DNA from 2 places in the Photobacterium sp. 270122K genome. Region 2 is predicted to be linked to the other one. Evidence: predicted binding sites of a transcription regulator. Region 2 holds the regulator's gene; the other holds the start of a gene.
What was found. Region 2 encodes MetJ, which represses methionine synthesis genes. Its sites were predicted from a motif close to TTAGACNTNTANANGTCTAA; they were not measured.
Positions count from the first base shown of each region.

Region 1: the regulator MetJ is predicted to act here: its motif matches at 2,100-2,119, upstream of metE (5-methyltetrahydropteroyltriglutamate--homocysteine S-methyltransferase).

Region 1 covers NZ_JBPOEN010000012.1:118,814-126,840, forward strand. Annotated here, with positions in the region: gene metE (5-methyltetrahydropteroyltriglutamate--homocysteine S-methyltransferase) at 1-1,890, opposite strand, end outside; gene metR (HTH-type transcriptional regulator MetR) at 2,220-3,131, shown strand; gene ACSF8W_RS19615 (DUF4250 domain-containing protein) at 3,240-3,428, opposite strand; gene ACSF8W_RS19620 (HI_1241 family integral membrane domain) at 3,524-4,201, opposite strand; gene glpA (anaerobic glycerol-3-phosphate dehydrogenase subunit A) at 4,531-6,228, shown strand; gene glpB (glycerol-3-phosphate dehydrogenase subunit GlpB) at 6,225-7,547, shown strand; gene glpC (anaerobic glycerol-3-phosphate dehydrogenase subunit GlpC) at 7,544-8,027, shown strand, end outside.
Region 2 covers NZ_JBPOEN010000009.1:163,178-171,204, forward strand. Annotated here, with positions in the region: gene ACSF8W_RS16945 (SPOR domain-containing protein) at 1-94, opposite strand, end outside; gene cytR (DNA-binding transcriptional regulator CytR) at 253-1,257, opposite strand; gene priA (primosomal protein N') at 1,431-3,632, opposite strand; gene rpmE (50S ribosomal protein L31) at 3,869-4,081, shown strand; gene metJ (met regulon transcriptional regulator MetJ) at 4,254-4,571, opposite strand; gene ACSF8W_RS16970 (O-succinylhomoserine (thiol)-lyase) at 4,752-5,921, shown strand; gene ACSF8W_RS16975 (bifunctional aspartate kinase/homoserine dehydrogenase II) at 5,918-8,027, shown strand, end outside.

The sequences.
Region 1 (8,027 bases), on a different contig from region 2:
CCAATCGAGGTACGTTTGCCATTCACTCGCTTTTAGCGGCAACCCTTCACGAATAGCAGGCTCATCAATTTGAATCACCTTAATGCCTTTCTCTTGCAAATCCGCCACTTCATCACGCAGTGCTAACGCAATTTGGTTGGCAATGGCTTCACGGGTCAGATCTTCACGCGGGAACGTCCAACCCAAAATAGTGACGGGGCCCGTCAACATGCCTTTGACCGTTTTCTCCGTCAACGACTGCGCATAACGCGTCCATTCAACGGTCATCGGTGCGGAACGATAGATATCTGACACAATCACCGCTGGCTTCACACAGCGGGAACCATAACTTTGCACCCAACCAAAACGCGTGACAGCAAAACCTTCAAGCAACTCGGCGAAATATTCCACCATGTCGTTGCGCTCAGGTTCACCGTGTACCAATACATCCAAATCCAAACGCTGCTGACGCTCAATGGCATCGGCAATGTGCCCTTTCATGGCCGTGTTATAGTCTTGCTCTGACAAGCGGCCGGCTTTGAAATCACTGCGCTGTGTGCGTATCTCGCTGGTTTGTGGGAAAGAACCAATGGTCGTGGTTGGCAGCAAAGGTAAACCAAGCGACTGACGCTGCACACGGGCACGTTCTGCATAAGGCAGTTTACGCTCCGCCAACGCATCGGTAATGGCAGCAGAACGCTGACGGACATCTGGATTATTTACCAAGGCACTGGTTGCACGGGCTTTAATCGGTGCGCTGTAATGGACACACCTTGCGATAGCTTCGCTGTCACCGTCCAAGGCACTTGCCAGTAACGTTACCTCGTGACACTTCTGCTTAGCAAACGCCAACCATTCACGCACCGTTGGGTCTAAATCGGTTTCTAATTCAAGATCGATGGGCGTATGCAGCAATGAACATGACGTGCCCACCCACAAACGATCGCCCAGTGCGTCTTTCACAGGTTGTAGGCGTTCAAGCTGCTCGCTCAAATCCGCACGCCACACGTTGCGCCCATTAATCACACCGGCTGATAACACCCAATCATTTGGCAAGGCAGCAACAACGGCATCTAGCTGCTGCGGCGCGGTAGCAAGATCGACGTGCAAACCGTCGACCTTTAGTTCAACAATTTTATCGAGGTGGTGCGTGATGTGGTCAAAGTAGGTCGTCAACAACAGTTTCGGTCCACCTTGGATCACTTGATACGCAATCTTAAATGCATCGCGCCAAGCATCTGGCAATTCGAGAGCAAAAACAGGCTCATCAATTTGCACCCACTCCACACCCAGTTTCTGCAATTTGGTCAGAATCTGTTGGTATGCCACCAGCAAACGAGGAAGCAGTGATAAACGGTCAAAGCTGTTTTCTTCCCCCACACCGTCTTTTTCTTTCCCAAGCCACAGGTATGACACAGGCCCCAATAGCACAGGTTTAACGTCTTTACCGCTAGCCTTCGCTTCCGCCACTTCTTCAAACAATTGCTGCCAGCTCACGGTGAACTCATCGTCAGCACTGAACTCTGGCACAATGTAGTGGTAGTTGGTGTTAAACCACTTGGTCATGTCAGAAGCGGCACACGCACACCCGGTTGGCGCTTTACCACGTGCCACACGGAACAAGGTATCGAGATCAGGAAAACCGTTACGGTGGCGTTTTGGCAAATGGCCCAGCAGCATACTGGTGCCTAATACATGGTCGTACCACGCGAAATCACCGGCAGAGACAAAATCCAGCCCCGCTTCAGCTTGGTCAGCCCAATGGCGCTGACGTAGTTCGCTACCCACAGCTTTCAATGCATCCTGACTGATCTCGCCGCGCCAATACTTTTCTTGGGCAAATTTCAGTTCGCGTTGGCTACCGACACGTGGGTAACCCAAAATATGTGTTTTGGTTGCTGTTGTTGTCATCTTTCATCCCTGCCTTTCAAATGCGTTGATTCAAATTGTCACGACGTATGCTTCATTCAGATACGGCGTTGATGAGAGGTACAATGAAGCAAGGCATTATGATGAGCAATTTCTAATGATTAATGTTAAACATGAGCATTTTTCATACACACATCATCAACACCCTTGTCTCTCGCCACGATTAGCGTGTTAAGCCTCGTCATAATCACTTAGCCGTCCAGATGTTTACACATCCGTATTTACAGCGTGCACGTTTACCCGTACAGTTGAGGTATTAACACACGGCAGGATGCCAAACGTGTGATTCACAGGGACAGAGAGAACGCATTTTGATTGAAATTAAGCACCTAAAAACACTGACGGTATTGCGAGAAACCGGCTCACTGACAGCCACGGCCAACACGCTTTGCCTGACCCAATCAGCCCTCTCACACCAGTTAAAAGATCTCGAACTGCGCTTAGGTAGCCAACTGTTTTTACGCAAAACCCGTCCGGTTAAATTTACCGCGGAAGGGGAAGTGCTATTGCGTTTAGCCGATGATGTGATCCCGCGTCTCGCCCGAGCGGAACACGAGTTGGCCAGTTTAAAAGAAGACACCAATGGCCGCTTGCACATGGCCATTGAATGCCATTCGTGCTTCCAATGGTTAATGCCAGCCTTGAAGGAATACCAAATTCACTGGCCAAACGTTACGTTGGATTTCTCCTCCGGTTTTGGCTTTGAGCCCTTACCTGCCCTCAGTGCTGGCGAATTAGATTTGGTGATCACCTCTGACATTCAACCGCGCAATGAAGTCCATTTTGAACCCCTGTTTGATTTTGAAATGCGCTTGATTGTGTCACCACAATCCCCACTGGCGAGCAAAGCCATCATTACGCCGGAAGATCTGCTTGATCAAACCATGATGACCTATCCAGTACAGAAAAATCGCCTCGATGTGGTGAAGCACTTTTTGCAGCCTGCAGGCGTAGAACCTGCAAATTGGAAACAAGCAGATAACACCTTGATGCTGATCCAGATGGTGTCAGCAGGATTAGGAGTGGCAGCGCTGCCGAATTGGGCCGTGTATGATTTTGCCCGCCAAGGCTTGATTGTGAGTAAACCACTCGGGGAAGGATTATGGCGTCGACTGTTTGCCGCGATTCGCGCATCAGAACGTGAGCGACATTACTTGTCGGCCTTCTTTGCAACGGCCAAACAGCAGTGCCAAACCCATTTAGAAGGCATTAAGGCGGCATAACCAATACGTAATACGTTTGGTCATACCGCCTTAATGATCACAACAGATAGCCGGGGCAATGGCGATCACATAACCGCTATTCGCCCCGCTTATCTTTACATTAATCGATTATTTAAATTGATTGTTGATGGGATCGTAATGGTAGCCCATGGCTTCCATTTTTTCGCTAAGCTCATCAAAATCGAGTTCATAACGGCTGACAAGCTCTTCAACGGTGGAGCATTCCAGGCGAAGTCGTTCATTCACGATCCCCAGAACAATGTTGCCATCCATGCCCAATAAATTGGTGATCTCCATGCCTACCTCCTTGCTAACGTGACGTTACTCAGTAAGCATAGACAGGATCATTAGGAAAGAAAAAGCCACCCATCACAGTTTATATACAAGCTCGCTTAGACAGCCATGATCAGCACAGACTCAAAATAGGCCGATCCTACCAGCAGCGCCGCCGCGGTCAGCAATTGCCAACGGTTGACGGTTTTGGCGCTCAATAAATGCATTGCCCATACCAGTAATGCCGCCACTAAACATACCAACGCTGCAATCATGGTACTCACCATTGCCTGCGCCTGTGCGTCACCCAATTGCATCGCCACCCATAACAGGCACAACACGCTGAGGATTGCACTCGCTACGCCCGCAAACGGCAATAAACGGTGGAACGCTTGTAAACGGGTACGCGCTTGCGTCAATAACAGGTGCGCCAACAATGCCCCAAACAATGGAATAGCCATCAGACTCAGTACCACCACAGGCAGCGACAGGCTTACCGCAGTCATTAACCACACCGCCGCCGCCAGACCGTCTGCGGCATAAAACACGTTAAGCGGCCCCGCATCACGGGTTTTACCCGTTTTCACCTTCATGGTGAAATACGCCAATGCCAGCAACGGCAATACCGCCAACGGCTGGAAGACGGTCGCGATCAACCATCCCACCAGCAAGACCGGCAAGGTTTTATGGACACGGCCACGCTGGCCGGGGCAGATCTCCCCTTTCGTGAGTACCATGGTCAAAACAAGTTGGGCGCCGAGCAGCGCGGGGATCAAAAAGGGTAAGCCTACGTTCATGGGTTGCGATCTTAAAATGCGAAAAAAAGAGCGGCGATAATACCAACTCCCTTCCCTGATACCAAATAGCACCGGTATTTTCGAGAGATAGGTCATTGGCAAGCCCGCCTGACACATTACTCATCTAACTCATTGCTCATCTAATACATTGCTCACCATTCGCGCATATTCGTGCCAAACGCACAGAAATGAAAATCAAAATGCTCGAACGCTCATAATTGCGCTTTTGATCACCAAATATCAGGTTCTTAAATGGCATATTGCTGACCATATTGAAAAGGAAGACACCCTTTCCTGAACCACGAACCAAACAATAAGCGAAAACGAACATGACTAGTTGGTTTGAAACAGATGTTGTGATTATCGGCGGCGGCGCGACGGGAACAGGCATCATGCGTGACTGTGCACTGCGAGGGATCCGCTGTATCTTAGTCGAAAAAGACGATCTCGCGTCCGGTACCACCGGGCGTAACCACGGCCTACTCCACTCTGGCGCCCGTTATGCTGTCACCGATCAGGAATCGGCCAAAGAATGCATTCAAGAAAACCGTATTCTGAAAAAGATTGCTCGCCATTGTGTTGAAGACACCCAAGGCTTGTTCATTTCACTGCCAGACGACGATCTGGATTTCCAGAAAACCTTTATGTCCGCCTGCCAGCAAGCGGATATCAACGTTGAACAACTCAGCCCACAAGACGCCCTGCGCCTTGAGCCAAACTGTAACCCCGCCATGATTGGCGCGGTCAAAGTACCCGATGGCACGTTAGATCCGTTCCGCTTATCGGCATCGAATGTGATTGATGCGGTCGAGCACGGCGCAAAGTTATTTAACCACACCCATGTCACCGGCTTGATCCGTGAAGGCGCAAAAGTCGTTGGTGTGCATTGTTTGGATTCAAAAACTGGCCAACGCATTGAGATCCGCGCCAAGCAAGTGGTTAACGCGGCGGGGATCTGGGGACAGCAAATCTGTGAATACGGCGATCTGTCGATCAAAATGTTCCCCGCAAAAGGATCGTTATTGATCTTGGATTACCGCATCAACAATTTAGTGATCAACCGCTGCCGCAAGCCGTCTGACGCTGACATTCTGGTGCCGGGTGACACTATCTCGTTAATCGGCACCACCTCTGAGCGTATCGACTACGACAAGATCGATAACCTCCATGTCACCAGTAAAGAGATCGATATTCTGTTGGCAGAAGGCACCAAATTAGCGCCTATCATGGCCAATACCCGTGTATTGCGTGCGTATGCCGGCGTGCGTCCGTTAGTGGCGGTCGATGGTGATACCAGTGGCCGTAATATAAGCCGTGGCATTGTACTGCTTGACCACGCCGAACGTGATGGCCTTGACGGCTTCATCACCATTACCGGCGGTAAGCTGATGACCTACCGCATGATGGCGGAATGGACAACCGATTTAGTGGCGAAAAAGCTTGGCAATACCCAACCGTGTATCACCCATGAAAAACCGCTGCCCGGCTCTGAACAAGCGAAACCGAAAAAAGCCCCGACTGCCAGCTTAGCGAAACCCGTTTACCAATCCGCCCTGTATCGTCACGGCGAACGCGCTGAAAAATTCTTGAGTAACGACAAGAAAAGCCAAGCGGTGATCTGTGAATGTGAAATGGTGACCTGTGGCGAAGTAGAATACGCCATCAAAGATCTTGATGTGCATAACTTGGTTGATTTACGCCGCCGTACCCGTATCGGTATGGGGCCATGCCAAGGCGAATTATGTTCTTACCGTGCGGCAGGCCTGTTTTCGGAATTTGGCAAGAAAACCGGCAACCAAGCCAGTCACCTGTTAGAAGAATTTTTAGAAGAACGCTGGAAAGGCATTAAGCCTGTGTTCTGGGGCGATGCCCTGCGCGAAGGCGAATTCACCTACTGGATTTATGAAGGCCTGTTTGGGGTCAGTGATTTACCGGAACAACAAAACCACAGCTCTGAGCAACAAAGCCAAAATGTTCACCCATCTACCCAAACAGCGACATCTGCAACGGACGAGGAAACAGCATGAAATTTGATAGCATCATCATCGGTGGCGGTGTCGCCGGCCTGAGTTGTGCCATCCGTTGCGTAGAAAGTGGCATGAAAACCGCCGTGATTACCGCAGGACAAAGTGCCATGCACTTCTCCTCAGGTTCCATTGATGTACTGAGCCATTTACCCAATGGCGATGCCGTCAGCGCCCCGTTTGCGGCATTTCCAGCACTTGCAGAGCAGTGCCCGGATCACCCTTACAGCAAAATTGGCGTAGACGCATGCCGCGAGGCCATTAACTGGTATCAGGCCATGATGGAGCAGTCTGGTGTGTACTTAACGGCGCAGGACGATGGCAGCAACCATTACCGCGTGACGCCCATGGGCACCTTCCGCTCAACCTGGCTATCGCAGCAAACGGTGCATCAATTCCCGATGCATAAACTGGCCGAAGGCATCAACACGCTCGCCTTGGTGACGGTTGACGGATTCCGTGATTTTCAACCGCAACTAGCCGCCAGCAACTTGGCCGCCCTTGACGCTTTCCGTGATGTGAAAATCAAGACGGCCACAGTCGAACTGCCTGACTTTGAAACCATGCAGCGTAACCCGTGCGAGTTCCGCTCTATCGATATCTCTCGCGTGTTGAAAGACGAAGCCAAATTACACGCCTTTGCGAAATCCTTGATCCAACAAGTGGGCAAAGCCGACTTGGTGATCTTACCTGCGATTTTCGGGAACGGTGATGGCGCGGCCACGATCAAACTGCTGGAAGGCCTGACCGGTTTCTCCCTTTGTGAGATCCCGACCATGCCCCCTTCACTGCTGGGGATCCGCCTTGAAGAAACCATGAAGTCCCACTTTAAACAACTCGGTGGCTTGCTGCTCATGGGTGATGAAGTGCAAGGCGGTGACATTGAAAACGGCCAGCTCAAGCGTATTTACACCCGTCACCATGAAGACATTGCGCTCGCAGCAGATCACTTTCTGATCGCCAGCGGCAGCTTTTTCAGCAAAGGCCTAAAAGCCGAGCGTCACTGTGTGACCGAGCCGATTTTTGGTCTCGATATCACCGATACCCCGCACCGCGATCACTGGTATCAGCCACAATTTTTCAGCCCAAGCAGCCACCCGTTCATGAAGATGGGTGTCGCGTGTACGGACAACCTGAACCCAACAATGGCCGGTGACGCCATCACTAACTTGTACTGTGCGGGCGCAATTCTGGCCCATTACGATCCGGTACAGGAAGGTTCTGGTTCCGGCGTGGCCATTTCAACCGGCCACTATGTCGCCCAACAGATGATCCGCGCACATAACAGTAAGACCGACACACAAGAAAGGACACACGCATGAGCCTGATTAAAAAAGACACCAGTTTCGATCAATGCATTAAATGCACCGTGTGTACGGTTTACTGTCCGGTCGCCAAAGCCAACCCGCACTATCCAGGACCGAAACAATGCGGCCCAGACGGTGAACGCCTGCGCATTAAAAGCCCAGACTTTTATGACGAAACGCTCAAGCTGTGCACCAACTGCAAGCGTTGTGAAACCGCGTGTCCGTCAGGCGTAAAAATCGGTGACATGATCGCCGTCGCCCGGGATGAGCACGCCAAACTGCCGATGAATATCAAAACCATCCGTGATTTTGTGCTCAGCCACACCGACATGATGGGCTCGGTCGCTACGCCGTTTGCCCCTATCGTCAATACCATTACCGGGCTCAAACCGGTCAAAACCCTGATGCATAAAACCATTGGGGTGCATGATCACAAGAGCCTACCGAAATATTCACACGGTACGTTCCGTCGCTGGTACAAGCAAAACTGCACCA
Region 2 (8,027 bases):
TCTTCAGGGGAAAACCACGTTGCGGTGCAGGGGCCTTTCGGTTAGCCGTTTTTTTCGCTGCACGGCCGCGTTTTACATAATCTTTGGTAGCCACGATGATGATGGGTCAATCAATGAATAGGGGGGCCTATGTTACAAAGTTGCGCCATCACTGGCTATAGCTGGGGGCGGTTCTGTGTCAGAAGTCAGTGAAATTTGAGGGGGATATTGTGAGCTTATGCGCAAAACATAAGCTCATGTATCCATTGTGGATCAATTGGCGGGTGGCGCGGCACTTTCTCGGATCACCAATTTCGCATCGAGCAGGCGTGAGCCAGAGGCGATATCTTTGCCCCTGAGGATGTCGAGTAACATCATCATGGACTGGCGGCCGATTTCATAGCGCGGCTGAGACACGGTGGTCAACGGGGGATCGCAATATTCCGCAAACTGAATGTCATCAAACCCGACAATGGAAATATCCTGCGGGACGCGGAAACCCAGACGCTTGGCTTGCTGCATGGCACCGATCGCCATGACATCGTTATGGCACAGCAGGGCCGTGGGTGGCTCAGGCAGTGACAATAACGCGGTGACCGCACGTGCACCACCGGCAAAGGTGAAATCACTTCTGGCGGTATAGGCTGGATTGAGCTCCACGCCGGCACGGCGCAGGGCTTGCTGGTAACCTTGAATACGGAATTGGCACAAGGTCGCGCCTTCCGGTCCGGCAATTTGAGCAATGCGCTTGTGGCCCATTTGGGTCAAGTAGTTCACGGCTTCAAAGGCGGCAGTCAGGTTGTCGATATGTACAGTGGGTAGTTCAAGCTCGGGGGCAAATTCACAGGCCATGACCATTGGCGGCAGGTTTTTCTGTTCCGGTTTGCTGACATCGAACGGGAGATCGGTGCCAAGCAGGAGCATGCCGTCCGCTTGTTTGGTGAAAACGAGATTAACGAATGAATTTTCGCGGGTTTTTTGTTGCCCACTGTCACCAAGCAAGACCAGGTAGCCGTGCTCCATCGCTGCTTCCTCTATCCCGCGAATGATCTCTGTAAAGTACGGATCACAGATATCGGGGACAATGGTGACGATGGTTTTTGATTCGTTGCGACGAAGATTCCTAGCCAGTGAATTGGGTGAATAGCCAGCATCCATGACAGCTTGCTCAACCTTCTTCCGAGTTGAGGCCGACACTTTCTCCGGGTTCATCAAGGCACGGGAAACCGTGGCCGTTGAGACGCCGGCGAGCTGGGCAACATCCTTCATTGTCGCCATAGTTACTGTTCCTCTCTATTATAATTCTCTCTTAACCGCTGAAGGATCATGGCCAAATCGGGGCTGATACCTGAAACAGCGAGCATGCTATTGTAGGCGGTATGCCGGTGATTAAACATGCTTAGAACAACATAAATTACATCCCTCACGTGATTTGTATCGCATTGTTCATTTTAAGTTAAATCCTGCGGTTCCACATCGATCGACCAGCGGATTTTCTTCGCCAGTGGCAGCAATTGGATTGCCGGTTTTGCAATGCTGATCCACTGCTGCAGGGTCTTTCTGCTCGGCGCTTGCAGCAACAGTTGCCAGCGATAACGTCCCGCGCGGCGAGCAAGTGGCGCGGGGTTCGGCCCCATCACCATAGTCTCATTGTCATACACCGGACTGGTTTCCAAAATTCCCCGTACTTGCTGGAAAAACTGTTCGACCAAGGCATTGTCGTTGGCTTCAGCGCGCAACAGGGCCAAATACGTGAACGGCGGTAGCCAGGCTTGTTTGCGTTCCGTCAGTGCCCCTTGGGCAAAGTGATCGTAACCCTTATAGAGCAACGCCTGCAGCAGGGCATGTTCCGGATGGTGGGTTTGCAGTACCACTTCCCCCGGTTTGCTGGCGCGTCCTGCACGGCCAGCAACCTGCGTAAACAGTTGGGCGAGGCGTTCAGGCGCGCGAAAATCGTTACAGAACAGGGCGCTGTCGACATCAAGCAGGGCTACCAAGGTCACGTCTGGGAAATGGTGGCCTTTGGCGAGCATCTGCGTGCCAATCAAAATTTGGTATTCGTTGTTACGAATGGCTTCGAGGTAGCTTTCCAAGCTGCCTTTGCGGCGGGTGCTGTCGCGGTCAATACGCACCGTGCGGTAGTCCGGAAACAGGGTAGCCAGTTGCTGCTCTAACTGCTCAGTACCAACGCCTACCGCATTCAGTTGGGTGGATCCACATTGGCCACATTGCAGCATCATCGGCCGCTGGGTCGCACAGTGATGGCAACGCAATTCGCCACTTTGCTGGTGGAAGGTGTAATAGGCATCGCAACGTTTACACTCGGCCAGCCAGCCACATTCGTGGCAGATCACCGCCGGCGAAAAACCGCGGCGGTTAAGGAATAACATGACCTGATTGCCGGCCTGTAAATGGCTACGCATACGGGCGATCAACGGGGCAGATAAGCCGGCTTCCAAGTACAGCCCTTTGACATCCAGTACGCCATGGCGGGCGGGCTTGGCGTGACCAGCACGTTGCGACAAAGTCAGGTGATGGTACTTGCCGCTTTTGGCATTGTGCAGGGTTTCTAATGCTGGCGTGGCAGAGCCTAATACAATCGGAATGCGTTCCTGACTGGCGCGCATCACGGCCAAATCGCGGGCATGGTAGCGTAGGCTGTCCTGTTGTTTGTACGAGCCGTCGTGTTCTTCATCGACAATGATGACCCCCAGATTCGCAAACGGGGTGAACAAGGCTGAACGGGTACCAATGATGATCCCCGCTTGATTGTCGCGTCCGGCAAGCCATGCCACCATGCGTTCGGTGTCGTTTAAGCCTGAGTGAATAGTTTGGAGCGGCACATTGAAGCGACGACGGAAGCGGTTGATGGTTTGCGGTGTCAGGCCAATTTCCGGCACCAAGATCAAGGCTTGCTTGCCTGCCGCCAAGATCGGTTCGAGTACATTGAGGTAGACCTCGGTTTTTCCCGAACCGGTCACCCCTTCCAACAAATAACAGCCAAAGGCATCTTGTGCGTTTACCGCAGCCACGGCCACTGCCTGTTCTTCATTCAGACGGGGCTTTTCTTCGGTGACGGCAAAATCGGGCAGCCAAGGACGCAAGGCTTGTTGCTCTATGACGCTTTCAATCCAGCCTTTCTTCGCCAACGTGGTGAGGGTGGCGGCAGTGATGTCTTCGGCCAGTAAGGCTTCATGGCTCACTTTTCCTCGGCGCAGTGCCTGCAATACTTGTTGCTGACGCGGGGCGTTTTTCAGCGTGGTTGCCGCCTGCTCTTGCCCGCTGGCGGTGAGTTGCCAGACTTTTAAACTCGCGGGTGACGCTTCACGGCCTTTGCGTAGCAGGGCGGGCATGGCGTTGGCCAAGGTATCGCCCAGCGGGTATTGGTAAAAGCTGCTGGCCCAGGTCAGTAGGTTGAATAATGGCTTAGGCCACAAGGGGGCACTGTCGAGGACCGCTGTGATCGGCTTGAGCTGCTCGCGTGGGAAATCGGAGTGATCGGTCAGCGTGATCACCACGCCTACTAAGTGTTGACGGCCAAACGGCACCTTAACTCGCCCGCCCATTACAGGATGCTGGCCGGCTTTGATCAGGTAATCAAATTGTTTGTCGAGAGGGACAGGCAGTGCCACACGGGCGATGTTGGGCGTCATATTAAACCGCGAAATGAGCAGGAACTAAGAGAGGGCAGTGTACCTCGGCAAAGGGCCTGCGGCAAAGGCGTGACTAAAGCGGTGAGGATTTGTTGATTTTGGCAATATGATTGATTACTATACGCCGCCTAATTTGGTGTATTGGAAATTGCCAATACACTGACTATTTTTTAATGACGTGTGGTGCCCGGCTTAGGATCGGGAGAGCGACACGGCCTTACTTTTGAGGTTATCCCATGAAACAAGGTATTCACCCAGAGTACTCTCCAGTAAACGCACGTTGTTCTTGTGGCAACACTTTCGTCTTCAACTCTACTATGACTAAAGACGTTAACCTAGACGTGTGTGACAAATGTCACCCATTCTACACTGGTAAGCAGCGTGTAGTTAGCTCTGGTGGCCGTATCGACAAATTCAACAAGCGTTTTGGTGCTCTTACTACTAAGTAATTGCCCGCTTGAGTGTCGTAAAGAAGGAACGCAATTGCGTTCCTTTTTTTATGCCTGCGATTTGTCGGCCTTGTGGGCGGCAGTGGGTATCGTGTATCGGTGCTTCTCGACAGACAGGCACAAAAAAACCAGCCTTAGGCTGGTTTTTTTGTTTGCATCGCTTGGTGAAGACTTATTCGTTAATGTCTTCGTATTTGATGCCCATTTCTTCCATCAGGCTTTTGGCCTCAGCGGGCAGATCATCCGGGCGATCTTTGCGGATGTCATCATCCGTTGGCAGCGGCTGGCCGGTGTAGGCGTGCAGGAAAGCTTCACACAATAGCTCGCTGTTGGTGGCGTGGCGTAAGTTATTGACCTGACGGCGTGTACGCTCATCAGTCAGGATTTTTAGCACCTTCAGTGGGATCGAAACCGTGATCTTTTTTACTTGTTCGTTTTTCTTTCCGTGTTCCGCGTATGGACTGATGTATTCGCCATTCCACTCTGCCATTGTTAACCTTCTCAGCGATGTTAGATTGAAGAAATAGTAATAGACCTGAATTCTAGCGGGATTTACCGCTACAAGCAAAGACATATAGACGTCTGGAAGTGTTGACGTCTTTTGTGAATGTGGTTATGTTGTTGCATAATCGTTATTCATCATCGGGTTCACCCTACAAGGATAGTAAATATGAGTGACCAGAAGCTTGCTACCGTTGCCGTTCGCGCCGGCATCGATTCGGATACACAATTTAATGCGGTGGTACCGCCACTGTATCTGACCTCGACATACAGCTTCCCCCAGTTGGGTGAGGTGCCTACATTTGACTATTCTCGTTCCGGTAACCCGACGCGCAATACCTTGGCGGATGCCCTGGCGACCTTGGAAGGGGGCGCCGGTGGGGTGGTGACCAACTGTGGTACCGCCGCGATGAACTTGCTGGTGTCTGCGTTATTAGGTCCGGATGATTTGATTGTCGCGCCGCATGACTGTTATGGCGGCACGTACCGTCTGTTTGATACTCGCGCCCAAAAAGGCGACTTCAAGGTCTGCTTTGTTGATCAGACCGATCCCCTCGCATTGGCGGACGCATTGGCGAAAAAACCCAAGCTGGTGTGGGTCGAAACCCCGTCGAATCCGCTGTTACGCATTGTCGATGTTGCTGAGTTATGTGCCGCTGCCCATCAAGCCGGTGCATTAGTGGCGGTGGATAATACGTTCTTATCGCCAATCCTCCAACAACCACTTGCGCTTGGTGCCGATTTTGTTGTCCATTCTACCACTAAGTACATTAACGGCCATTCCGATGTGCTCGGCGGCGTGCTGATCGCTAAGACACAGGCGCACGCTGAAACCTTGGCGTGGTGGGCGAACTGTATCGGTGCGACCGGTGCCCCGTTTGATGCCTACCTGACATTGCGCGGGTTGCGCACTCTGGCCCCTCGCATGCGCATGCATGAAGAGAACAGCGCCCAGATTTTAGCGTACCTTCAGCAGCAGCCGTTAGTGGGCACGCTTTACCATCCGAGCCAGCCTGATCATCCCGGCCATGACATCGCCCTGAAGCAACAAAAAGGCTTTGGCGCGATGCTGAGTTTTGAAATTAACGGCAGCATGGCCCAGTTGGAAACGTTTGTGCGTGAGCTGAAGTGTTTCTCGTTGGCGGAATCCTTGGGCGGCACGGAAAGCCTGATTTGCCATCCGGCCAGTATGACTCACCGTGCGATGTCGGATGACGCGCAGGCCGAAGCGGGTTTGAACACCTCGTTACTCCGGTTGTCGGTTGGATTAGAAGATCCGAGTGATTTGATTGCAGACTTGGCGCAGGCCTTTGCACAGGCAGAGAAGGTGGCAGTATGACGGCGATAAGCGGACGGCAATTACATAAATTCGGTGGCAGCAGTTTGGCCGATCCCGCCTGTTATTTACGGGTGGTGACGATCCTGCGTGAGTATTCGGGGGCGAATGACTTGGTGGTGGTCTCTGCTGCGGGCAAGACGACCAATCAGTTGATTGAGTGGGTGTTGCAGCTGGAGAAAGACGGCCGACAAGCCCATGAAACCCTGCAAGCTATCCGCGCGTTTCAGCAGCAACTCATCGAAAGCTTGCTGGACGGCGAAGCGGCGGATGCCTTACTGACACAATTACATTTTGAACTCGGTGAGCTGGCGCGTTGGGGGGAAAGCCCATTGTGCGAGGCGCAAGTGGCGAGCGTGCTGGGTCACGGTGAAGTCTGGTCAGCCCGTTTACTGGCCGCGCTACTGACCCAACAACAATTGCCCGCAACCAGTGTCGATTCACGGTTATTCTTGCGAGCAGAACGCGCCGCGCAGCCGGAAGTGGATCGCGGTCAGTCTTGGCCCTTGCTGCAAGAGCGGCTTGCTCAGCACAATCAGCACCGTGTTGTGATCACCGGTTTCATGGCGCGTAATCAAGCGGGTGAGACGGTTTTATTGGGCCGTAATGGCTCGGACTATTCTGCCACGGTGATCGGCGCGTTGGCGGATGTCACGCGCGTGACGATCTGGAGTGATGTGGCCGGTGTCTACAGTGCCGATCCCCGTAAAGTGGAAGATGCGTGTTTACTGCCGCTATTGCGCTTAGACGAAGCCAGTGAACTGGCCCGTTTAGCTGCGCCGGTGCTGCACAGCCGTACCTTGCAGCCGGTGGCACAAAGTGCGATTGATCTGACGTTGCGTTGTAGCCATGAGCCAGAATCCGGTTCAACCCGGGTTGAACGTGTGTTGGCGTCCGGCCGTGGGGCGAAAATCATTACGTCGTTGGATGACGTGTGCTTGATCGCGCTGACGATCCCCCGTTCACACGACATGGCATTGGTGGAAGCCGAGTTAGAACGTATTTTATCGCGCGCCCAATTGCAGCCGCTGGCGCAGAGTGTGGAAGCCGATAAAGGCCGGATCCAACTGGCCTATACCGGTGAAGTGGTCAACAGTGTGCTGGCTCTGTTGCAAGACAGCGGTGTCGCGGCGGAATTGCGTTTACGTGATGGTTTTTCGTTGGTGGCGGCCGTGGGGGCGGGTGTAGTGAACAATGCCATTCATTGCTACGGCTTTTATCAGCAGCTAAAAGGCCTGCCGGTGGAATTCATGGCCGAATCGCGCTCTGGGTTGAGTCTGGTGGCGGTACTGCGCAAGGCCGATACCGATCGCCTGTTGCCGCGTATTCACCAAAGTTTATTCCAAGCCCAAAAACGGATTGGTTTGGTGCTGTGTGGCAAAGGTAACATTGGCAGCCGTTGGTTGAGCTTGTATGACAGCCAGCGCGTGGCGTTAGAGAAGCGCCATGGCATGAGTTTTACCTTGATTGGGGTGGTCGACAGCAGCCGATTGTGGATTGATCTGGCGGGCATTGAACCGCAGAAAGCCCTCGATCATTTTGATGATGTGGCACAAGCCTATCAACCGGGGGCCTGGATCGACACGTTGGCCGCCCACGACTACGACGATGTGATCGTATTGGATGTCACGGCCAGTGCCGAATTGTCGGCGCGCTACCCGCAAATTGCGGAAGCCGGATTGCATTTGATCTCGGCGAACAAGGTGGCCGGCTCAGCCAGTGGCGAGCAGTATCACGCGGTGATTGATGCGTTTGCCAAGAACAGCCGCCTGTGGCTTTACAATGCGACGGTGGGGGCGGGCTTACCGGTTAACCATACCGTGCGGGATTTGTCGGAGAGCGGGGATGTCATCATCGCTTTGTCCGGGATATTCTCGGGCACCTTGTCATGGTTGTTCCAGCAGTATGATGGCAGTATTCCGTTTTCTCAGCTGGTGGAACTGGCGTGGCAACAAGGGCTCACGGAGCCGGATCCGCGGCATGATCTTGATGGCAGTGACGTGATGCGCAAGCTGGTCATTTTGGCTCGCGAGTCCGGTTTGGCGCTGGAGCCTGAACAGGTAAAAGTAGAAAGCTTGGTGCCGGCCAGTTTGGCAGAACTCTCTCTTG